4 regions of the Methylocystis sp. IM3 genome follow, and region 4 is predicted to be linked to each of the others. Evidence: riboswitches for the same ligand, from Rfam matches in the RefSeq annotation. Region 4 holds a riboswitch; each other region holds the start of a gene.
The links. Region 4 has a riboswitch for cobalamin ahead of WOC76_RS21930 (adenosylcobinamide amidohydrolase). Riboswitches for the same ligand answer to the same signal wherever they lie in the genome.
Positions count from the first base shown of each region.

Region 1 (5,911 bases), on a different contig from region 4:
GAATTTTGCGCCGGCGAGCCGAACCACCGTATCGATCGGCGTGTCCTGCGGCAGGTTCACGCTGACGCCATCGACGGCGACAAGTTGCATGACGATCGGCTGCTGTGTCGCATCGGCGACAAGCTGCAAGCGGTAAGACAGACTGCCGGAGGCGTTGGTGAGCCGCCAAAATTCGCCCTGCGGCGCTTGGACAGGAATCGTTGGGAATTGTTGACCGTTGATGGTGAAATACCATTTGCCGCCAAGATAATTATTCCCCTCGTCCCTGCTGTTGTCGGCGCCGGTACAAGACCCTTGCCTCACCTCGCCGGGGGCGGGAAACTGCCGGCAGAAATCCGGGTCCTGCTGATTGAGGACTTCGCCATTGGCGACCGCGACGGGGTCGCTTTCGAACGCGATGTTACCCGCGGCAAGAACCTGCAAGTCCTTGAGGATCAAATGGCGGACGGCTGGTTGACCGCCAACCGAGCCGCCGCCAGCGTAATCGCCGACATTGCCAATCGTAATAATTCCCGCAAGGCCGCTCGACACCTGATTGAGCGCGAGCCCGTGAACGTGCGGATGGAACCAAAATAGCCCCGACGGGTGGTTCTTTGGGATGTCGATGCGGTAATCGACAGAATCCAGAACTAGCTGCCCGTGGTCGTGCGCTCCCTGCGAAACGAGCTGCCAATTGACGTTGGCAGAGTTGAATACGCTGACGAAGACGTAATCGCCGAAAGTCGGATCGCTTATTGTAGGCGCGCGCGGCGGCACGATCAGGCCATGCGTATGGATGTTCGAGGGATTGGACGGCAAACTCTCTCCGCCCGCGTCAGCGGCGTGCGCGACCTTGGCGGGGTCAAGCTTTGGCAGGCGATTGACGAAGCGCATTTTGAGCGTATCGCCGGGCTGCAACGCGAGCCGAGCGCCGCCATAATCCGCGACTGTCGATGATCCCGCCGGACATTGATTGCCCGTCGAGGGCCGCGGGCAGATTTCATAGACCCAGCCGACCGGATTGACTGGCGCGCCTCCCGGCGGCGCAAAGGAGATGGTCGGAACTGGCTTAGGCTTAGCGATGATCAGAAGATCGAGCACGCCAGAGCGGCTGGCAAAAACGGCGGGCTCTTTGAGCATATCCCCTGGAGCCGCCGCCGCATTAGAGCCAAGCGTGGAGAATAAAGCGGCGGCGGTCGCTATTCCCGCCATTCCTCGTCGAAATGGATAACCTCGGTTTGCCATCCCTGCTCTCATCTGCATCGTTTCGCGACTAAAATTTTGCGTTCAGCGTCACCCACGCCGAGCGGGGCGCGCCAGGCATGATGTTGTTGTTGTTGGTGGCGGCGACGTAATATCGCGCTCCAAGCAGGTTCTCGACATTGAGCTGCGCATTCACCCTTTCGCTCAATTTTAGATAGGCGGCGGCGTCGACGCGGGCGTAGCCGGGAACGATCACGGCGTTGTCGATCGCCGGGTAGAATTTGGCGTTGTAGATGACGCCTCCGCCCAGCCCCAAGACGCCCGGCCCCGCGCCAAAGAGCGACGACACGTCGACCTTATTCCAAAAGGAGAAGGTGTTGCGCGGCACGTTCGGCGTCACCTTGCCTGCGTAGACGAGCCACGGATCGATGGGGTTGGGGTTCGTGCTCGCATTCAGCACGCGTCCCGATTGCAGGCCGTAGCCGAGGGAGGCCTGCCACTCGTCAGTGATATAGCCGACGAGGCCGATCTCCCCGCCGCGCGTGCGCGTATTGGCGGAGACGGCGTTGAAGGCGCTGACCGTGACCGGCTGGTTTGAGCGATCAAGCTGATAGAGCGCGCCGGTCAAGAGCAGCCGCGGCGTGATTTGATACTTCACGCCCACTTCGAGATTCGAGAACCCCTGCGGCTGCAGCGCGGCGAGAGAGGGCGTCAGCACGACGAACTGATCGCTCGACGCCGGCAGGAAGGAGCGCGAATAGGCGAAGTAGACCGAAAGATCCTCGATCGGCTTGCCGACCACGCCCAGGCGTGGCGACCATTTGTTGGTGACGTTGCGAATGGTCTGGTTGATCGGGTCGACGATTTCTCCTTCCGCCTGTTCCGCCGCCTGACCGGCCGGGTCGGCGCCAGGCGGAAGCGGGAAGTCAGCGCCGCGGAAGGTCAGATCCAAATGATCGAAGCGCACGCCGGCGAGGATGTCGATGTATTTCGTAATCGCGATCTGATCCTGGAGGTAGCCAGAGGCGACGTCGAGATTCGTGTAGCGACGCTCGCGCGGGTCGCCATAGCTCATCGGCAGATAGAGCGCGGGGTTGAGGAACGGGGCGTCCACCGCCGTGGCGCTGCCGTCGCAGTTGACGACCAGATTCGTCTCGGGCGTGCCGAAGCACGAAAGATTACGTTCGCTCGCCGATCTCTGATTGCCGACCTCGGCGCCCGCGAGCAGCGTGTGCTTGATCTCCGGCGTCATATCGAAGCGATACACGAGATCCGTCTGGTTGAAGATGTTCGTCCGCGGCGTGTTGTGAACGTAGCCCTCGATTTCCATCTGGCCGCCGGGCGGTCCTTCGAAGAGAAGGACATTCTCGCCGGGGAAGGTGTTGGCGTAGCGTTTCCGGTAGCTCGCGAACATCGTGTGATTGCGGATCTCGAGACCGAAGTCGGTCTTGTGCTCCATGTTGAGATCGACGAGATTCACGTCGATGCGCGCGAAATTATTGGTCCGCGCCGTCGGAAAGGTGTTGCCAAAGAATTGGTAATACGGCGTCGGCGCCGGATAGCCGGGGATGAAAGAGGCGAGGCCCGCCGGGAAGCCCTCGATAAAGGATGGCGCGCCGATCGAGGGGATGCCGCGATCATTGAAGCGGCGATCATGGTAATGTTCGTAGCTCAGCGTGACGAAAGTCTTTTCGAGCGGCTTCCAAGTCAGCGTCGGATTGACGCCGTAACGCTCCATCTGGAAGTAGCTGCGATAGCCTTCCGACTTCTCGTAAAGCGCGTTGAGGCGCAGGGCGAGCGTGTCGGAACCGGCCTGACCGATGTCGGCCGTCACGCGCCGCTTTCCGAAGCTGCCGCCGACCACTTCAAGATTGCGGATCGTTTCGCCATCCGCCTTCTTGGTGAAGCGGTTGATGATACCGCCGCCGCCGCCACGCCCGAAGGTGAGCGCGCTCGGCCCTTTGAGAACCTCGACCGCCTGAATGTTGTAGAGATCGCGGTAATATTCGGCGTCGTCGCGAATGCCGTCCCGATAGAAGTCGGCTGATGTGTTCTGGCCGCGAATGGTGACGGCGTCCTTATTGCCCTCGCCGCCCGTCACCGTCACGCCGGGCACATAGGTCAGCGCCTGATCGAGGCTGTAGCTGGCGCGATCCTGAAGTTGCTGCTTGGTGAGGATCGTGATCGACTGCGGGATGTCGATGATCGGCGTGTTGGTCTTTGTCGCGGTCGAGGTGCCGCGCGCAACATAGCCAACGACGCCGCTCGGCCCGTAGCCCAGCACCTGTTCGGAAGGCACGAAGGGCCCCGGCTCGGAAGACTGCGCCGGGACCGACGGCGTCGGCGCCACAGCGGGCGCGTGAACTGGATGCGGCGCCCGAGGCGTCGGCGCGCGTGACGCCGTGCGACGCACGCCGCCGACGCTGATTGTTGGAAGCGATTGTTGTGCGACAGCGGGACATCCCGAAGCAAGGAGCGCCAGGGCGACGAAAAGCCTAAATTGCGAGCCATTCAAAGGTTTCGGGAACGCGATCGACGAAGTCACTATGGGTCCTCGCAAAAGGCTTGCTCGATTTCGGCCTACTCGGCCGTCGCCAATGAGTATTTGCCAGCGAGGAATTCAGTCAACATCACACGAAGATAGCTTGGAAATATTATAAATTTGTCCAATTGATTGGAGGATTTCCAACAACGGAAGATGAGAATTGTTCCATTTACGCCAGCACTATTTCTTCTTGACTGCGATATCAGCCTGCACACTTCCAGAAGGCGGCGTCAGCGCGCTTGGCAAACATGCGCGAAGATCTAGCCAAAATCCCTCCGAAAAAGCTCCTCGGGACGCTGGCGCGTTTGCAGTGGCGTGAATGCAAGGCTCCTGATTGTCAACGACGCGATTTTTCTCGGCCTGCCGTAAAGCGCCGGACAACTCGAAACGAAAATTCCGTTTACCGCGTCGGCCTGGCTGCGATTGAGGGTGCTTGCCGCTCAGGTCCGGCGGGGTGGCGGCGGCTCATCGGTTGGCTCCGGCTTGACACGCGCCATACCGAGCCTGTTTACTAATAACCAACGGTTCCCTACGGGATCAAAAGGGAATGCGGTGCGGGCGTCATCGTCCTAAGCCGCAGCTGCCCCCGCAACTGTAAGCGGCGAGCCAAGGTCCATAAAGCCACTGGGCGTAAGTCCGGGAAGGCGGACCGAGGCCACGACCCGCGAGCCAGGAGACCTGCCGTTGTTCGTGGTCACGCGCGAAAGCGTCGGGCGGGGTGCACCGAGGCGGCCTCAACTTCGTCGCTTCACGGGCGACGGGGTGAAGGTCAATCGCAGTGACGGTCCACGTCTGCTGCGAGTCAGCCATGTTTTTGTCGCATCGCCCTTCCGGCCTGTCAGTTTTCACGCTCGCCGTCGTGCTTACCGCTGTAACGACTGCCAATGCCCAGCAAGCCTTGCCAACCATTAGCATTGGCGCGCGACCGACCTCTCGGCCTCCTATTCAAGTCGCAACTCCCTCAAAACCACAACCAGCGCGGGTCGTTTCGACGATAGTCACCGCCGTTTCGGGTACTGCGCCCGCCCTTCCATCGAACGGTCCTAAGCCGCCGCCTTTAACCGCTGCAAGCGAAGCCTTCTTCACCGGCAAGGAAGTCAACGCCCTGCCCTTTTCACGCCCGGCGGAGGCGTTAGAGATTGTGCCGGGCCTTATTGTCAGCCAGCACAGCGGCGACGGCAAGGCCAACCAGTATTTCCTGCGCGGCTTCAACCTCGACCACGGCACGGACCTTGCGCTCTATCTCGACGGCACGCCGCTAAATATGCGGACGCATGGGCATGCGCAGGGTTATGCAGATTCGAATTTCTTAATCCCCGAGCTTTTATCCTATGTGCTCGCGCGCAAGGGACCCTACGACGCCCAGGACGGCGACTTCTCTTCGGCCGGGTCGATCTACCTTCAGTACAAGGACAAGATCGACAAGGGCTATTACCAGGTGACCGGCGGCAGTTTCGCCTATGCCCGGGCGCTCGCCGTCGCGCCTTACAAGAATATCAACGGCGGCGACGCCTATGGCGCGGTCGAGGCGCAATATTACAACGGCCCGTGGCAACGCGGCGATAATATGCGTCGCATCAACAGCGTGCTGCGCTGGTCGCGGGGCACGCAGGAAGACGGCATGTCGATCACAGCCATGGCCTACGCCAACAAATGGCATTCGACCGACCAGATTCCTGAGCGCGCGGTCAACTCCGGCCTGCTGTCGCTGTGGGGCACGCTCAACCCGACCGACGGCGGAAACATGTCCCGCTTCTCGCTCTCCGGTCGATGGAGCCAGACGGAAGGCAATCATCATTCGCGCGTGGAGTCCTACGCGATCCTCTCCTCGCTCGACCTCTACAACGACTTCACTTATTTTCTCGCCAATCCAGTGCTCGGCGACCAGTTCCACCAATTCGATCGCCGCGTGATGGCGGGCGTCAACGGCCAGCACAATGTCAAATGGGAGAGTTTTGGCCTGCCCGTCGAGACGCGCGTCGGATTCCAGAGTCGTTTCGACGGCGTCAATCTCGGCCTGCAGGACAGCTGTCGCCGCTTCCTCTACGACGCGGCGCGAGTGGACAATGTCGCCGAAGGCAGCGTCAGCCTTTGGACCGATACGGCCGTGCGCTGGACGCCCTGGCTGAAGACCATCACTGGCGGGCGTTTCGACTATTACGCCGCAAGCGTCAATTCACGGCA
Region 1 is NZ_JBBPBZ010000004.1:108,882-114,792, reverse strand. Features, by position in the region: gene WOC76_RS20715 (multicopper oxidase family protein) at 1-1,119, opposite strand, end outside; gene WOC76_RS20710 (TonB-dependent receptor) at 1,253-3,481, opposite strand; cobalamin riboswitch at 4,233-4,427, shown strand; gene WOC76_RS20705 (TonB-dependent receptor) at 4,536-5,911, shown strand, end outside.
Region 1: it holds a riboswitch for cobalamin, as region 4 does, so the genes downstream of both, WOC76_RS20705 (TonB-dependent receptor) here and WOC76_RS21930 (adenosylcobinamide amidohydrolase) in region 4, are expected to answer to the same signal.

Region 2 (5,911 bases), on a different contig from region 4:
CGTACCACATGATGACGAGGATCGAATAAAGTTGATACGGATGCAAACCCTGTCCTCCCGTGATCGAAGAGTGCTCGACGGTACGGAGCGTAATCACGGATTTACGAGCGGCACAGTGTTCGGATGTCGCAGCGGTATAATGCCACACAGCATTCCGCTTCATCCTGCCCGAAGCTGCGACTGGCTCTGCGTAGACAGGTTTTTTCGTTCTTCCAAAATCTCATACGCAACTGGTTGAATGGCACACGCTCAAAATCAACGGACGATCGCCACCAGCCGAACCACTCTCTATCAGCGCGACGATACCAAAGACGCACTTTGGCAGTGCCGGATCAAGATCAAAGGTGACACCGGCTACGTGCGCAGGTCCACAGGCGAGCTGGAATTCGAGCGAGCCAAAGAGGCCGCACTGCTCATCCTCGGCGAAATGAAGCAGAGAGTCACTCAATCCCTACCTCTCAAGCGGAAAACCTTCTCTGATTGTAGCGGCGTGCCTGCGCGACGCAGAGACCCGGTGGAAGGAAGGCCGGAACAGCGAGGGGCGTTACGTCCTCATCAAAGGTACCGTTCATCGCTATCTCATGCCCTATTTCGGCAAACGAGACATCACGCTGATCCGGAAAAAAGACCTGATGGCCTACCGGGGATGGCGTCAGGACTATTGGGTCACAGGCCCCGGCTTCGAAGAGACCGGCGGGAAGAAAAAGCCGCCAACCCAAGCTAGGTTGAAGCAGGAGGGGACGGTCTCACGAGGCGTCTTCCTTCATGGCGTCGATCTCGGCGGTCCGCAGAACATGCTGCCGTTCCTCAAACACGAGAAAAGCAGCATCAATAAGCGCCCAGCGTTCACGCAGGACGAACACGAGAAACTGCGCCTGATCCTCATGGGGTGGCCATTTAAGAACCAACAACTCACGGGTCAGCCAAGACCGCACGCTTCTACGTTTCTACGTGATGATCATGGTCAATTCCGGCATGCGAGTTGGCGAGGCTCGCCCTCTAAAATGGCGAGATCTCGGCAGCTACAGCAATGATCACGGCACGTGGGACACGTGTACCGTCAGCGTCAGGCAGCGCGATCTTCATCGTTGACTGGAGCTTTACAGAAAATCGCCTTATCGGATATTCGGACATAGCCCCGATTTGAGCGGAGGTGCTTCGGGAGCACAACGACCTCCCGTTGCGTGATGCGAAAATTCGAGCATCAGAAATTTGGCCCAAGCTTTCTGATTCGGCTTGACGACTTCATCTATCTTCGGCTTCGATAGGCGCGATGGTTCCCTTCGGGGATCAAAAGGGAACTCGGTGCGCGCCAATAGGCGCTATGCCGAGGCTGCCCCCGCAACTGTAAGCGGCGAGCCTGAGGGCCACAAAGCCACTGGGGAATTTCCCTGGGAAGGCGGTTCCAGGCGGTGACCCGCGAGCCAGGAGACCTGCCATCGTTCGTGGTCACGCGCGAGAGCGTCGGGCGGGGTGCACCGAGGCGGTTGAAGGCTGTAGCTGAGCGCCAATGGGCGCAAAGTCAGCGGTCTTGAGACCATTCGCAGTGACGGCCCACGTTGCTGCGAGTCTGTAGCCCATGCCATCCGCTTTCCCGACCGCCCATAGAGGCGGTGTGAGCGTCATTGCGCGTCGTCGCTCGTCCCTGCTTTCATTCCTCCTATCAACGGCTCTCGTTTCCCCGGCTCTCAGCCAGGAGACCCTCCCGGTCATCCAAGTGGGCAAACCTAAGCCTATCCTTGGGCAGAACAGCTTCGGCTCTGGTGGTTCGGAGGCTGGAGAACAGGCCGCGACGGACAGCAATGGCGCCGAGATTGGCCCGGGCGCAAACGGAGAAATCTGCGCCAACGGGATCTGCAACAACCCCACCTCCTACGCCGCTCCCATCGAGTCCCTCGGGACCAAGGTCAACACGCCGGTGATGAATACGCCGGTCACGACGAAAATGGTCACCCAGCAGATGCTGCGGGACCAGCAGGTAATCACGCTGGACGAGGCCCTGAAGAACGTTAGTGGCGTCACAACGTCGGGCGGCGGCGACGCGGCGCTGGGGAATTCCTCCCGGCAAATCATCATTCGCGGCTTCCAAACTCAGAACTATTTCCGCGACGGGTTCCGCGTCGACAGCTTCGGCCTGAACTTTGCCGGCGCAAACACGTCCGAAATGGCCAATGTGGAAAGCGTCGAGGTCCTGAAGGGCCCTGCCGCCATCCTCTATGGCGCCGTGGAGCCGGGCGGCATCGTCAACATCAACACCAAGCAACCTCTGGCGAATGCTAACGCTTCGGTGCAGCAGCAGATCGGCAGCTATGCCGCCTACCGGACGGTCATCGACGCCACCGGTCCGGTCATTGCCGACAAGAATCTGCTTTACCGGTTCATCCTGTCCTACGAGAATAATGGCTCGTTCCGAAACCTCGACTACAACAACAATATCATGGTCAACCCCGTCGTCAGATATAACGTCGACGGTAGCACCTGGATCAGAGCCTCTACCCAATTCCAGCAGAATAGGTTTAATCAGGACTGGTATTACGTCCCTTATTACGGGATGTTCAATCCGCTGTGGCTGGGGCGTAGTTTCAATTGGGGACCACAGTCGCCCTATACGCAGCAGCAGAACTTCAGCGAAATCACCTGGCATCACGACTTCAACAAGAGCTGGTCGATCCAGCAGACCCTGTTCATGCAATTGCTGAGCAACAATTGGGCAAATAATGGCGGCACCACCTCCATTAGCGATTGCGTGACGCCGGGAAGCACAAGTTGCTATCTGCCTTGGGTGAATTTTATCCCCTTCTATCGGTCCTATTCACCGAACAATGTCCTTTTGAACTACACGTCCTATGCGTCCGACAACAGGCAGGCCGAATATGCGACGGCGATCAATCTTGTCGGGCATTCCAATACCGGAGAGGCCGCAAGCCACACGCTTCTTTCCGGAGCTGATTTCTATCGTCACAATTTCCGGGGTCAGAACATGATCCCGCAGTATCCGGGAACCGTCGCCATGTTCGGCGCTCCATATCTCCCGACTCCCATTGGCGGACTCGTTCCCTACAACGCCACGCAGCAAAGCGCCGACAATTACGGCGTCTATCTGCAGGACCAGATCAAACTTCCCTATGGGATCAATGTGCTTGGCGGCGTACGCTGGCAATATATCGACAGCCGGACCGGCGCATCCGACAATACGAGCTTCTGTGGCCCCTACTCCTCGAATTGGTCCTCGGGAATCGCAGTTCCTTGTAATTTCGCCACGATCACCACCAACGGCCGTTCCGTTAGCCAGAGGATCACGCCTCGCGTTGGACTTCTTTGGCGCCCGGTCGAGTGGCTCAGTCTCTACGGAAATTATGCCGAGTCCTACAGCCCGAATTACAACGGCCTGTTGGTCTATGGCTCGAACCAGCCGACGCCTCCGAGCGCCGGCGAGCAGGAGGAAGTCGGCGTCAAGCTCTCCTTTTTCGACAACCGGATACAGGCCACGGCCGCCTATTATCATCTGACGAAGACAAATATCCCCGTCGGTATCCCCAACGACTTCGATCATGTGATGCTTATCGGTCAGGGGCGTTCACAGGGGCCGGAACTCGATGTCCAGGGCGAGATTCTGTCCGGCTGGGGTATGAATCTCGCCTACGCGAACACTGACGCCATTACAACCAAATCAAATCCCACGTATCTTGGGGTGCCGGTCGTCGGCCAGCCAATTCCGTTCGTTCCGCGCAACGTCGTTTCGCTGTCTTCGGCCTATGAGTTCAAGGACGGCCAGTTGAAGGGCCTCCGCTTTGGCGCGCGCTACGACTACACGGGCTACCTTCCCTTCTATCATGGCTCCAATGACGGCTCCTACATTTATGGTCAGTCGACGCCAAGCTATGGACTCGTCGCCCTCTTCTGCGCCTACGAATTCAGCCTCGACCAGTTCAAAGTCGTCGCTCAGCTCAACGTGAACAATCTCTTCGACAAGACCTATTTCACGACGGGTGGCCTAGGTCCGCAAGCCTTCGACTATGAGCATCCCGGCGGCTACTCCCCGCCATTCACCAATCCGATCCAGACGGGGTGGAACATGCCCGCTTACAACTTCAACGTCATTGGCGCGCCGCGAAGCTTTCGCGGATCGATCAAAGTGTCGTTCTAAGTGTCTCATTCCGAGAGGAGCGTAAGAATGACGTCCCTTGAGAGTAGTGCCGCGAAAGAGGAAAAAGACGTGCAAGCCGTTGCTGACTACACACCGACACGAACAATCGAGCCAGACGGAACGCCGCTCGACGTGTTCGCCATGCCGACCGACCCCGCGAGCCTCGAGGAGCTGCTTCGCGATCTCTTCGAGAACCACTGGCAGGAGATCACCTTTGGCACCCTCATTCAGGGAGCCGCCTGGGAGATGAAGACCGATCGACCGCCAACGCGCATCGGCATGCTCGATGGCTATCTGACAGTCGCCTTCGGCGTTCCGCATTTCCATGTCTGCATCGGTGAGCACAAGGGACCCCGGAGCCGTCCGACATCGCCGGAATTGGCGCGCCATCGGCGCACGGCCCGGGCGGAAATCTATCGGCGGTTTGGCCGCTCCTGTGTTCCAATGTCCTGGGGCGTGCAGCTTTTCAACGGCGCAAATGAGCAGCAGATCACTGTGCTTCTACCCAATCCCTTCCTTCATCCGGAAACCGACAGGCTTCTGAAGGAGCCTGACTGGTCGCGCCTCGCCCTGTGGGACAAGCTCCGGGCGCGATGGTTTGGCCTCACTGAACCCGACCCTGTCGATCGGTCCGCGTGGCGCGGCGCACAGGCGTAAACGGTTTGACCGGCAAGGGACGCCCGCGCTGGTCAATTTACTGCTGCTATCAAAACCAAGGGGACTGATATGACCGCACTATACCTACGCTCCTTCATCTCCCGCCCCGCGATGGGAATTGGCGCACTTGCCGTCGCGAGCGTGCTATTCACCCTCGGCTTCGCCTGCGCGGTTCCGCTCGCTGCCTTTGCAGCCATCGCAGCTCTGTCCTTCGGACGGCGTGACGCGCTTCTCTCGGTTGGCGCGGTCTGGCTCGCAAATCAGTTTTGGGGCTTCACATTCATGCATTACCCGCTCGACGGCGAAACTCTCGCTTGGGGCGGCGCGCTCGGCGTCATTGCCGCATTCTCCTGCGAAGCGGCTGGTCAGCTGTATCGGCGGCTCCCGGGCGCGATTGGGGTCGCAGCCGCCTTTCTGGGGGCCTTCGTCGTCTACGAGGGAGCGTTGATCATGATCGATCTCATCATCGCCCAGAACGGTGATGATTTCGCATTTGCAGTCGTGACGAGGATTTTCCTGATCAACGCCTGCGCCTTTGGCGGTCTCCTGGCGATACGGGCGCTCGTTGCAAACGTAGCGCCGCGGCAAGTGGTGCCGCTCGCACCGCGCCACATTTGATCCACATCGCGGAGCGCCGGTCGATCGCCGGCGCTCGCAACCCAACCGCATGAAAATTGAAATGACAGAAGCGCCGTTTGAAATTGAGCTTGAGCTATCTTATCTCGTCGCTCGTTTCGGCTCCGCTCATCGCACACTGGGATGGTCGATCAACCGACCGGGATTTGGCTTGGTGCGCGAAGTCGTGTGGATTGAGGTCGGGCTGCCGGGTCTCGCCGAGGCCACCAAGGATCATACGGTCGCGCTGATTAGCAGCTTCTATCGCTCCGGCTCGCTCGTCTTCGGTGGCGGACATGTGGTCTTGCCCCTGCTTCAACAAGCAGTGGTGGCAAGAGGCTGGATCGGTAATGACTCGTTTCTCGCGGGCTATGGGGCTGCGCAGGCCGTCCCGGGGCCACTATTCACATTCGCAGCCTACTTGGGCGCTGCCATTAAAGCTGCGTCAAATGGTATACGTCGTCGCTCGGGTGTAAATTCGGCTCTCAGAGG
Region 2 is NZ_JBBPBZ010000002.1:620,461-626,371, reverse strand. Features, by position in the region: gene WOC76_RS04775 (hypothetical protein) at 221-448, opposite strand; gene WOC76_RS04770 (hypothetical protein) at 582-1,034, shown strand; cobalamin riboswitch at 1,258-1,455, shown strand; gene WOC76_RS04765 (TonB-dependent siderophore receptor) at 1,616-4,147, shown strand; gene WOC76_RS04760 (DUF7676 family protein) at 4,217-4,804, shown strand; gene WOC76_RS04755 (hypothetical protein) at 4,874-5,422, shown strand; gene WOC76_RS04750 (chromate transporter) at 5,472-5,911, shown strand, end outside.
Region 2: it holds a riboswitch for cobalamin, as region 4 does, so the genes downstream of both, WOC76_RS04765 (TonB-dependent siderophore receptor) here and WOC76_RS21930 (adenosylcobinamide amidohydrolase) in region 4, are expected to answer to the same signal.

Region 3 (5,911 bases), on a different contig from region 4:
CAGGCGCGATCGAAATGATGCTGGATGCGCGCGCCGACGCCCTGCACGAGGAGCCGCATCGGCTTGCCGGCGACCTCGACGAAGCCCTTTACGCGCAACACGTCGTGATCGCGTGCGACGGCGGCCAGTTTCTCGGCGAGCGCCGCCGGTTCGGAGATGGCCGGCAGGCTCACGACGAAACTGTCGAAATCGTCGTGGTCGTGATCAGGCTCGGCGTCGTGGTGCGAGGGACGGTTGTCGAGATCGCTCTCCGCGGCCGCCGCGAGGCCGAGCAGAACCAGCGGATCGACCCGACCCTGGCGCGCGCGCACGAGTTTGACGGCTGAGCGGGCGCCCGAGGAGAGCTGCGCCGCGACGTCGCGCTCTTCCGTTTCGTCGAGCAGATCGGTCTTGTTGAGAATGACCAGATCGGCGCAGGCGAGCTGATCCTCGAAGACTTCTTCCAGAGGATTGTCGTGGTCGATCGTCTCCGTGGCGGCGCGCTCCTCGGCGATCGCGTCGGGATCGTCGGCGAAGCGGCCTTCCGCGACAGCTTTCCCATCGATCACCGCGATCACGCCGTCGACGGTCAGCCGCGAGCGGATGGCCGGCCAGTCGAAAGCCTTCACCAGCGGCTTCGGCAAGGCGAGACCGGACGTTTCGATGATGATGTGGTCGGGCCGCTTCTCATGCGCGAGCAGCGCCTCGATCGCCGGCACGAAATCGTCGGCGACCGTGCAGCACAGGCAGCCATTGGCGAGTTCGACGATGTTTTCTTCCGGGCAGTTCTCGACGCCGCAGGCGCGCAGGATCTCGCCGTCGACGCCCACATCGCCGAACTCGTTGATGACGAGGGCGAGGCGCCGGTCGCCGGCGTTCTCCAGCACATGGCGGATCAGCGTGGTTTTCCCCGCGCCGAGAAAGCCGGTGACGATGGTTGCGGGAATTTTCTGCGCGCTCATGCCGCCTCCGTTTCGTCGCGTGACGCCAGCCGCCAGACAAGGCCGGCGAGCGCGCCGGCGAGCACCCAGCACGCCGCCTGCACGGCGAGCGAGGCGGCGGCGAAGCGCGCGGCGAGTTCGGCGGGAACCGTGCTCTCCGGCGCCGCCGGCGTGGGCCAGAAGAAATGCGGCGCAACGAGCAGCGCGGCGCCGAAGGCGCGGGCGGCGACGGACTCGCCGCGCAAAAGCGCGAATAGTCCGACCCCGGTCGACGCGGCCGTCGCCAGCCACCAGAGCTGACGGCCGGCGAGATCGGTCTCGGCCGCGCCCGGAAGCTGCGGGGCGAGGCCGAGGCTCGTCGCGAGCCCGGTCGCGGCGAAGGCGCAGGCGCCCCAGAGCGCGGCGCGGCGCGGGCCGATGGCGTCGCCGGAAAAGAGCATGCCGGCGAGCAGGATCAGCGCATAGCCGGTGGAGACGGCGATCGTCGCGACGCTTGTCGCCGCCGTCCGGCGCAGGCCCTCGAAGGCGGGCGCGGCCTGTTCCGCGGCGTCATGCGCATGCTGCGCCGCCTCATAGACCTCGGCGGCGAGGATGAGGGGAGTCGTGGTGACATGCTGCAGGGCCGCGACGGCGAGGCCCGCAACAATGCCGGCGACGAGGCCGGCCGCCAGAAGGCGCGCGATCACGGGTCGCGTGGCGCGGCGGCTAGTGGCAGGGGAAGGAAAGCGCGTGGCGCGAATCATGCGCCGCGTCGTGGACGCCCTCGGAATTGGCGAAACCCGCGCCATAGACCAGGCCGAGGCCGAGGAGGAAGGCGACGAAAGCCGCCTTGAGGGTGTCGGCCTTCGAGGTCGAAAGCGAGCGGACGGCGGCGGTGTTCGTGTTCATCGAGCGTCTCCCTGCCGCCCCACCGGCGGCGAAATATTGTGACAGGCGACAAGGCGTCGCCGCGACGGCAGGTCTCCTGGCTTCCGGGTCCACCATCCGCGCCGCCTTCCCAAGCTCTGGAGCTCAGTGGCCGATGGCGCGGCCTTCCCGGATACAGTTGCGGGGGCAGCCGCGGCTTTGGGCGTGCCCGCACCGCGTTCCCTCTTCGCCTTCTTGCGAAGGACCGTCGCAATCAGTCATATGCGCAGGCGCCATAGACGTCAAATGGGAGCCAGCCTTGACCGAAGAAGAAAGCGACGCGGCGCGCCGCCACCGCGCCAAGATGGAAAAGCGCAAGGCCGTTCAGGACGCGGAGGTCGCCGGCAAGACCATCGCGCAGAAGGGCCTGCTGATGGTCCATACAGGTCCGGGCAAGGGGAAATCGACCGCGGCCTTCGGCCTCGCCTTGCGGGCGCTCGGCCATGGCTGGAAGGTCGGCGTCGTGCAGTTCGGCAAGGGCCAGTGGCGCAGCGGCGAGCGCGAAATGCTGGAAAAGCTCGGCGCCGTTTCCTGGCATACGCTCGGAGAGGGCTTTACCTGGGAGACCCAGGATCGCGCGCGAGACGAAGCCGCCGCCCGCCGCGCCTGGGAGACAGCCTGCGAACTGATGGATGATCCCGAGATCCGCCTGCTGCTGCTCGATGAATTGAATATTTCGCTGCGCTACGACCATCTGCCGATGGATGAGGTTCTCGCCAGGCTCGCCGCGCGCCGCGCCGATCTTCATGTCGTCGTCACAGGGAGAAATGCGAAGCCGGAACTTGTCGCGGCAGCCGATCTCGTCACCGAAATGACTCTGGTGAAGCATCACTTTTCGGCTGGCGTGAAAGCGCAGGAGGGAATCGAATTCTGATCGACGTCAGCCCTGGCGCGTCTGCTGCAATTTCTCGGTAGCTGCTGTCCATGTGTCGGCGATCGACCGTTTGACCGAAGCGACTGCGCGCCACAGCGCCGCCGCCGCCTTGACGGGCGGCGTGACGAGCATTCCCAGAGCGGAGTGCGGGTCGACGCTTTCCTCGTCCGCGCCATAGACGAGCCGTGGGTTTTTTTCCGGAGGGATTTCAAGCGTTCCGAACATCCAGTCCCACACCGCGAGCACGCTGCCGAGGTTGCGATTGAAATGCTGAGGGTCCTTGGAGTGGTGAATTTGATGATGCGCCGGGCTCAGGACGAAATGGCCCCAGAGGCCTCGGAACGGAATCCAGAATTCGGAATGCTGGAGATGTCCGATCGTCCAGAGGAAAATGATGAAAAGGACATTCTTCCCCTCCACGGAGAAGAACTCGGCTTTCTGCCCGTAGAGATATTCGAGCACGCCGGACGCGGCGCCGATGAACAGGGCAAGCATATAGCCGAAAACGACGCTGTCGATGGGATGGTTTCTGTAGTTCGTCAACGGCGTAAGGACGTCGGCAGTGTGGTGGAGCTTGTGAAGCTCCCACAAGAATGGAACCCTATGCTTGAGATAGTGGTCCAGATAATAGCCGATCTCATAGGCAAGAAAGAGAACAACGGTCGAGACAGCCTTCATCTTGAAGTCGCAGCACTCGACAGGCTCGGCCGGGCCGAACGCGCTGTTGAGCATCGCGTGCACGCCAGTCGAGACGGTATTCAATGAAACGACCAGCGCGCCGACGACGACCGGCATGAAAACCACGCTCAGAACGAAAAGCTTGATGTCCGCGTGAACAGAGGCGCGCGTCAGAATTTTCTTGGCAAGAACGGCCCGCGCGATGACCCTCGGAAAAACCCGGCCCCGCCGTTTTTTCTGGCGGTAGCCCAATGCAAGGAGCGCGACGCCAAAAGAGGTCGCCAAAGAATAGACCGATAGGACCGAGCCCGCCGAAAATAATTCGTTCCCGACCCTGTGAAGGGAAACGTGGAGGGCGGCGTTGAGGTCCATCTTGTGTTGTTGCGTCCGAAGGAGGCGGCGCTCGCGGACTTGCTCCGCCGCAGATGATGCCGCCCTTTATAGCCCCGATTTACCCATCGGGCGAGGGTTCGAGCGGGCGAGTTGCGGTTCAGGCGTTCTCGGTTCTCGAGCAATTTGAAGAACCGGCGTTCCGTCGTCGGCAGAGCGACGATGTGGGTTCAAAAAGCAGAAGCCGACGCCCGATCAAGTCGATAGCGTCGGCTCCAGATCGGCCTCGCCGTAAGACGGCGGACCGCCCTTGCGCGAGGACGAAGCCGGGGAGGCCACCCCGGCAAGTCCTCAGGCAGGGGTATTACTGAATCATGCGGGCGGTCGAGCCGGTGCCGGCGGTGCCGAACTGCTCGCGGTTGTTGCCCGTGCCGTTGGAGCCTTCCGGAGAGATCCAGTCCGGAACCCAAGTGAGAGCCACGACAACGAAGCCGATGAAAGCAGCAGCCCAGATCAGCATCTTGCCGAGGTCGCCGGAGCTATGAACGTTGACGGCCATGCGTTTTCCCCCTGTTGTTTTTTTACCAGAATGCTTGCCGCATCGAGGTAACCCTAGCTCGATTCAAAACGCTTGGCAATGCGCCTGACATAGCTATTTTTGGACGCTCAAAAGTGGCACGTATGCGTGTAAAAACAATGATGTAATGTGCGACAACTGGTCGCGGCTCAAATAATTTTTGCGGCGGAAAAACGAAAGTCTTCGAGCTCCCGAGGCCTTTCCCCGCGCCTCCGCCGGCGGGGGGTCCGCGACTGTTGTGGCCAGCCTATTGCTCCCTGCGAGCGCTTCGCCTATAAGCGCGCGCATTCCACAGGCGAGGATTTCGTGGCGTCTGATCAAAGACGTCGCTTCCGGTGGCCGGTTCCCGGCTTTCCCAACCTTCGCCGAGGCTCAACCGGAGAAAAGAACCATGGCGCTTCCTGATTTCAACATGCGCGGCCTTCTCGAGGCGGGCGCTCATTTCGGTCACCAGGCGCATCGCTGGAACCCGAAGATGGCCCCCTATATCTTTGGCGCGCGCAACAACATCCACATCATCGACCTCGCCCAGACGGTGCCGCTGCTGCATCAGGCGCTGAAGCTCGTCTCCGACACCGTGTCCAAGGGCGGCCGCGTTCTCTTCGTCGGCACCAAGCGTCAGGCGCAGGATCAGATCGCGGACGCCGCCAGGCGCAGCGCGCAATATTACATCAACTCCCGCTGGCTCGGCGGCACGCTGACCAACTGGAAGACGATTTCCGCCTCCATCAACCGGCTGCGCAAGCTGGACGAGCAGCTCTCGGCGGGCGCCCAGGGCGTCACGAAGAAGGAGCGCCTGCTCCTGACCCGCGAGCGCGACAAGCTGGAAAAGGCGCTCGGCGGCATCAAGGACATGGGCGGCACGCCCGACCTGATCTTCGTCATCGACACCAATAAGGAGCAGCTCGCGATCAAGGAGGCGAATCGCCTCAAGATTCCGGTGGTTGCGATCCTCGATACCAATTGCGACCCGGACGGGGTGAGCTACCCGATCCCCGGCAATGACGACGCCGGCCGCGCCATCGCCCTCTATTGCGATCTTATCGCCAAGGCGGCGATCGACGGTATTTCCCGCAGCCAGGGCGCCCTGGGCGTGGATCTGGGAGCCGCCGAGACGCCGGAGGCCGAGCCGGCCGTCGCGAGCGAAGCCGGCGCGTATGCGTCGACGGAAGCTTTCGAGCTTCTTGCCGCGCCGCGCGGCGCGCCCGACGATCTTGCGAAGCTCAACGGCGTTGGTCCGCAACTCGTCAAGAAGCTCAATGACGCCGGCATCTTCCATTATTGGCAGATTGCCGCGATGACGCCGGCCGATAGCGAAAAGATGGACGCCGAACTCAAGCTCAACGGCCGTATCGCCCGTGATGGCTGGGTCGATCAGGCGCGCGCGCTTCTCTCCGCTTAAAGCCGGACTGTCATTTCCTGATCCGACATCGGGCGCCGGCTCTTTCCTGAGCCGGCGCCCGTCGCAATAAACGCACCCGAGAGCCGGGAGGCCGCGCGGCGCGCGCTCCCAAACAGGAGGATTTCAACATGGCCACGATAACCGCCGCCCTTGTCAAGGAACTGCGCGAGAGCACCGGCGCCGGCATGATGGACTGCAAGGCGGCGCTGACCGCGACCGAGGGC
Region 3 is NZ_JBBPBZ010000002.1:2,749,727-2,755,637, reverse strand. Features, by position in the region: gene cobW (cobalamin biosynthesis protein CobW) at 1-941, opposite strand, end outside; gene WOC76_RS15370 (CbtA family protein) at 938-1,606, opposite strand; gene WOC76_RS15365 (CbtB domain-containing protein) at 1,626-1,808, opposite strand; cobalamin riboswitch at 1,858-2,051, opposite strand; gene cobO (cob(I)yrinic acid a,c-diamide adenosyltransferase) at 2,086-2,700, shown strand; gene WOC76_RS15355 (sterol desaturase family protein) at 2,707-3,750, opposite strand; gene WOC76_RS15350 (hypothetical protein) at 4,073-4,267, opposite strand; gene WOC76_RS15345 (30S ribosomal protein S2) at 4,677-5,687, shown strand; gene tsf (translation elongation factor Ts) at 5,816-5,911, shown strand, end outside.
Region 3: it holds a riboswitch for cobalamin, as region 4 does, so the genes downstream of both, WOC76_RS15365 (CbtB domain-containing protein) here and WOC76_RS21930 (adenosylcobinamide amidohydrolase) in region 4, are expected to answer to the same signal.

Region 4 (5,911 bases):
GCCCGAAGGGGCTCGGCGTCGCGCGCCAGTTTCTCGGCGACGAGCCGTTCCAGCAGCGGAACGTCCTGGAGCCAACCGCCGTCGTCGCTTTGGAAGAGGTCGCGCATGATGGGACCGCCAGCGGCCTTGTAGTCCTCGGCCGCATACAGTCCCCGCTTATCCGACGCCCGCACAGTGTCCTCGGTGAGAAGCCGGCGGATCTGATAGGCTTCCTTGTTGTAGGAGCGCTGGATCGCCTCCCAGACCTGCTCCTGGCGCTCATGGTCGGGATTGACCGTGAAGACCATCAGCTGGTCGAGGGTCATGCCGTCGTCGGCATAGACATCGAGGAGCTTGGGCGACACGGAAGCTAGCCTCAGCCGCTGCTTGACGACGGCGACGCTGACGAAGAAGGCGGCAGCGATCTCCTCCTCGCTACTCCCTTTCTCGCGCAGGGTCAGGAACGCGCGGAACTGATCGAGCGGATGCAGCGGCGCGCGCTGGACGTTTTCGGCAAGACTGTCTTCCTCGGCGATTCCGTCTGTTCGCACGACGCAAGGGATCAGGGCGTTGCGGGCGAGACGCTTCTGCTTCACCAGAAGCTCGAGCGCGCGGTAGCGGCGCCCGCCCGCGGGGATTTCGAACATGCCGGTCTCGGCGCCTTGATCATCGACCACCGGCCGCACGGTGATGCTCTGCAGCAGTGTGCGGCGGGCGATGTCTTCCGCGAGTTCTTCGATCGAGACGCCCGCCTTGATCCGTCGCACATTAGACTGGGATAGCACGAGCTTGCTGAACGGAATATCCCGCGAGGCGCTCAACTGAATTTTCTGCACCGACTTGGTCATAGTCTTTAACTCCGCGACGGGCGCCCGAGAACCTCCTTCTCGAGCTCCACCCCGTCACGAAGCGCAGCGCCGCCCTCTAACTTTGAGGACGACGCCGCAAAAACTCAATCGGACAAGGAGCCGCCGAGACAGCTGCAGGCTGCGTGCTCTGCCGCAACAGCAAATATCACTGGGCGCGATCGAAGAGCTTCTTGGCGCGCCCCTCGAAATCCAGCCGCGCGTCCTGGTGGCTTTTTCCGCGCGCCACAGCCGTGATGCCCTGCACGAAATCGAAGACGCTTTCCGGCTTGCGGCCTTCCTCGGTTAGGACGGTCTGGATGATTTTTGTCGTCTCCGCTTTCGAGAACCCGCGCTTGCGCAAGAATTCCGTGCGGTCGTCGTCGTTGCGGGCCACGATCCGTTGCCGCGCCGCCTTCACTCCGTTGACGAAGGGTAGGGGCGAAGAATCGGCGAAACGCGCCAACGCCGGCGTCGCCTCATGCGCAAAGCGTGCGGCTGCGTATTTGGAGTGGCGGATGGTGGTTTCCTCGAAGTCCTCGACGCCCCAGAGATTGCGGTTTTGACACACGGCGCGCAGATAAAAGCTGGCGATGCCGAGCGTCTTCGCGCCCACCTCTGAATTCCAACAGTAGAAGCCGCGAAAAAACAGATCAGGCGAGCCGTCGGGAAGACGGCCGGCCTCGATCGGATTGAGATCGTCGACGAGAAAGAGAAAGACATCGCGGTCCGAGGCGTAGAGCGTCGTCGTCTCCTCGGTGACATCCGCATTCGGATTGTAGATTCTGGTCGACCAGTCGAGCACGCCCGGCACTTTCCAGCGCGTGTCGCCGACGCCGTCGCCGGCGATGCGCTGCACGGCGGAGACGAGCTCATGGTCGTAAATCCGCCCATAGTCTGGACCGGTCACCGCGCGCAGCTCGACGCGACCGCTTTCGATCTCGAGCGTCTTGATCTGCTCGGCGTGGTGTGTGGTGAGGCCATATTGGAGATTGATTCCGGCGAGCGGCGCGGGGAGCTGTCGAAGGTAAGCCGCCGGGGCGCCGATGAGGCTCGCGAGCTGGCCGAAGCTCCAGTGGGTCATGGCGACCGGACTGTCGGAACCGGGCAGCGAAAGTGAAAGTCGTTCGGAGTCGTCGCGGCTGGCTTCCACTCGGATTGCGGCGCTCTCGATTGTCCTTGTGCGGCTGCGCTCAGTCCGGCCGCGCACGGCGGCGAACAGATCCGATAGAGAGAGGTATCGCTCATCCGAAGGCCTGGAAAACCACTCTGACGACACGCGGCCAATACGCTCGCCGCGGCTTGCGTCCACCTTGTAGCCGCTTTCACGACCGCGGGCTGATCCCAAAATCTCCACCTGATTCATGTTCGTCTCCACCACGGGCGCGGGAGCCTCTCTCCCGCCTTACCCGTCATGAAAATCCCCTCCATACTCTAACTCTCCAGCCTTGCTACTCTCCCTGATCGGCAAGTGTTCACATGCCTCGCCGCCTACTTCGTATCGGATCAATCGCGTGGGGTTATCTTGGCTTGTCAACGCGATCTCCTGCAGAAAGGGTTAGGGCGGGGTTCTGGGCTTGCCTGGCTACTCTCCGGCAGAGAAAATACCCGCCTGACGCATCCAAAGATAAATGCTATGCTCTCGCTCCGCGGCGGTTGCTCATGTATTTTGAGATGCATAGCGCAATTGCTATTGAGACGAGGAGCGGATTGTTGAACTTGAACCTGCGGACGGCTACGGGAGTTTTACTCGCGAAGCGCATGACATCGATCCAGCACGCGATCCATTCTTACTTCATCTGGTTGATCCTCTTGTCCTACGTCGCCGCGGCGTTTTTTCCCGGGCTCGGCCTCTCAATTCGCAGCGCCGAATTCGGATCAATCGCGCTGGGTCCATCGAGGATCGCTCTTTCACTCCCGCCCGCGATGCTGGCGTTCCTCCTGCTGAACGCCGGCTTGGGCGCCAGGAGCAAGGATCTCGGGACAGTCGCACGGTATCCGCGTCTCCTGGCCGCCGGCGTTGCGGGAAACCTGTTCGCTCCCCTTGCCTTCATCACTGCGGTCAGCATCACGATGAAATTCTGGCACAACTCCGAGGAGGTTCAGCAAATATTAACAGGCCTCGCGCTCATTGCCGCCATGCCGATCGCTGGGGCGTCGACAGCCTGGGCGCAGAACGCAAACGGCAATCTTGCCTTGAGTCTTGGCCTCGTCCTATTGACCACGCTGCTCAGCCCTGTGTTGACACCGATCGTCCTCCACTCAGTCGCATTTCTGGCCGCAGGAGACTATTCTGAGGACTTGCACGAACTTGCGAGCAATGGCGCGGGCGCATTCCTTGGGGCCTGGGTCATCCTCCCGTCCCTGCTCGGCATTGCCGGTCATCGGCTGTTGGGAGAGACGGCGGCTGCCTCGATCTCGCCCTATCTGAAGCTCACGAACTCGATCGTACTGATCTTGCTCAATTACTCGAACGCCGCGTTGAGCCTGCCGAAACTCATCTCAGAGCCCGACCTGGACTTCCTCGGAGCGATTCTAGCCATCGTGTGCTTACTTTGCGCAGCCATGTTTGCAGCCGGCTATCTGATTGCGCAGAGCTTTCGCGCCGACCGCGCCGGCGCCGCGTCATTAATGTTCGGGCTCGGCATGAACAATAACGGTGCGGGCCTTGTCCTGGCTTCACTCGCGCTATCCGACCATCCGGCGGTGATGATTCCGGTGATCATCTACAACCTAGTGCAGCACTTCTTCGCTTCGCTCGTCGACAAGCTTCTGACATTTAAGTTTCATGATTGATCCGCCTGGACAGCGTGTCGCCAGATCGTCGCGCGCGAGGGTTATGTGCGCGACTCCCGCGCGCTTGCCGCGCTCGACATTGGCGTGAAAGCGCTGGGCGTCACGACCGCGCAAAACCGCGGCGCGGCAAGGAAACGGCAATTTGCGCGTTAGCTTCGCCGGCGTTCACTTCGACCCGGCGACATTCTCGTCCCCGACCAGGTGTGATCCTGCTGATCAAGGCGCGGGCGTGCGTATAAAAGGTCGTTTAATTGAGAACGGACATCCCTAGGTATTGACATTCCCCCGACATTTACCTCTAGATATTGTCGTTCACGGTCTCTGGACTCGCGTCCGGAGCTAAGAGGGAATCCGGTGAGCCGCAAGGCGAATCCGGGGCTGCCCCCGCAACTGTAAGCGGCGAGCGCGATCAAAAAGCCACTGGCGCGAAAGCGCCGGGAAGGATGATCCCGCAGCGACCCACAAGCCAGGAGACCTGCCGCGAACGCAGAATCGTCCACGGGCGGGGCGCCCGGAGGCCGCTTGCGGGTTCTGCACGCGTGAAGTCGCAGGACGGCGCTAGCCGCTTCCCATGTCCTGTCCTCAACGCGAGCGGGGCATCGCATGACGCAGGCGGCGTTCGATTTCGACAAAAACGGCCATCTCGAGCTATTTCAGGGGCAAAGGCGCCCGCGCGCCCCGCGGGGAAGCTCGGAGGCCGGTGTCTAGGCGGCCTTCGATCGAGCAAACGCGCGAAGCGCCAATTGACCGCGGTTCCTCGCAGTTGCAGAAAACCGGTGCATCAATGACAAGCTGTAAGAGATCGTGATGCTGTTGAAGACGTTTTTCGAATCCGTTGAGCTGCACCGGGATGACAAGTTTGTCAGCCTACGGTTTCGCCGTCCCTTCAAGGTGCTCTCGACCTCCGCCTCAAACGGAGGTCTCGCCGATGACCTCGATATCGTGTTCAATCATCAATGCTGTGAAGCCATGGGGCACGAGATGCACCAACTCATGAAGGCTCACCGCCACCCCGCAATATACGACTCCCTCCTATTGACCGAACACGATCTTGCCGCCGCCACTGCTGCAGGGCTCGGCACCGCGGCGAATATGAATAATCTTTGCATCGCTGAAGAGCAATTTCGCGACCTTGCCGTGGCGGCGATCGCGACCGGCGGCGTCGACGGGAATGCGGCCCGCGCTGGCGATCCGTCGTCCTATTATGAGTTCAGCGGAGTTTTCGAGCGCTTCGGCCCTATTGGGCCCGACCAACATGGAACAATCAACGTTATGCTGGTCATCAACACGCCTGTGTCGGATGGCGCGCTCGTTCGCGCGGTGATGACCGCAACGGAGGCCAAAACGGCCTTGTTGCAGGAGTTGTCGGCGCCCTCGCGGCAATCATCACAGATCGCCACGGGAACTGGCACCGATCAGATTGCCGTGATGGCACCCGCCGATGGACCGCTCGAGCTAACCTCAGCAGGACATCACAGTAAGCTCGGAGAATTAATCGGCCGTACGGTCCATCGCGCCGTCAAAGACACGCTCGCTTTGCAAAACGGTCTCACGCCAATCCGTCAATCTTCCTGCGCCCGATTGCTCGAACGCTTCGGCTGCCAGCCGGACACTTTGTTCGAAGAGATAAGTCGACGCTTGCCGGCTGCAATAGCGGCGCTGGCCCGGCAAAACGACCACGATCTGGACCGCGACCCATTAACTGTAGCAGCGGTTGCAGCTCTTGTTCATCTTCACGACCAGCTGTCCTGGGGTTTGTTGCCACAAGCCTGTTGGCCCGATATCGCCTGCCGACACGGGGCCCACATCGCAATTGCTGTCGCCGGACGAACGGAACGGTATACGGATTATTGTAATCAACTAGCCAGCACCTCCGGAATTTATGAGCCCAGCAATCTTGCAACGCTCGTGGCGACCGCGCTTGCTATGGGATTTATCGACAAATGGGACAAAACCCTCATGCGCCTTGACAACGTCGTGACAACGTCCGGATCAGCCGAATAGCGGGGCATCTCCGAAGTTCCGCGTGCACAAGTATAGTATCGATTTCTGCCTTTTCCTGTCGAACCGACGGGGTGGGGCTTATGGACGCGGCGCGGCTGGGCGACCGTTTCGGGGAATGACTCTCGGCCAACGGCAGGCAGCAAAGATCGGATTCACCGCATTTGATTTAATGCTCTTCCCGTTTTGCCAGGGGCGATCAAAGCGCAAGCAACTCGAAGCAGCGTCATGTTGTGCCTGGGTCGCGACGAAAGCTTCCGCTCAAGTCATGGAGGCCCGGGGGCAGGAGT
Region 4 is NZ_JBBPBZ010000005.1:17,628-23,538, forward strand. Features, by position in the region: gene WOC76_RS21915 (ParB/RepB/Spo0J family partition protein) at 1-827, opposite strand, end outside; gene WOC76_RS21920 (DUF932 domain-containing protein) at 994-2,190, opposite strand; gene WOC76_RS21925 (bile acid:sodium symporter family protein) at 2,487-3,620, shown strand; cobalamin riboswitch at 3,919-4,117, shown strand; gene WOC76_RS21930 (adenosylcobinamide amidohydrolase) at 4,428-5,624, shown strand.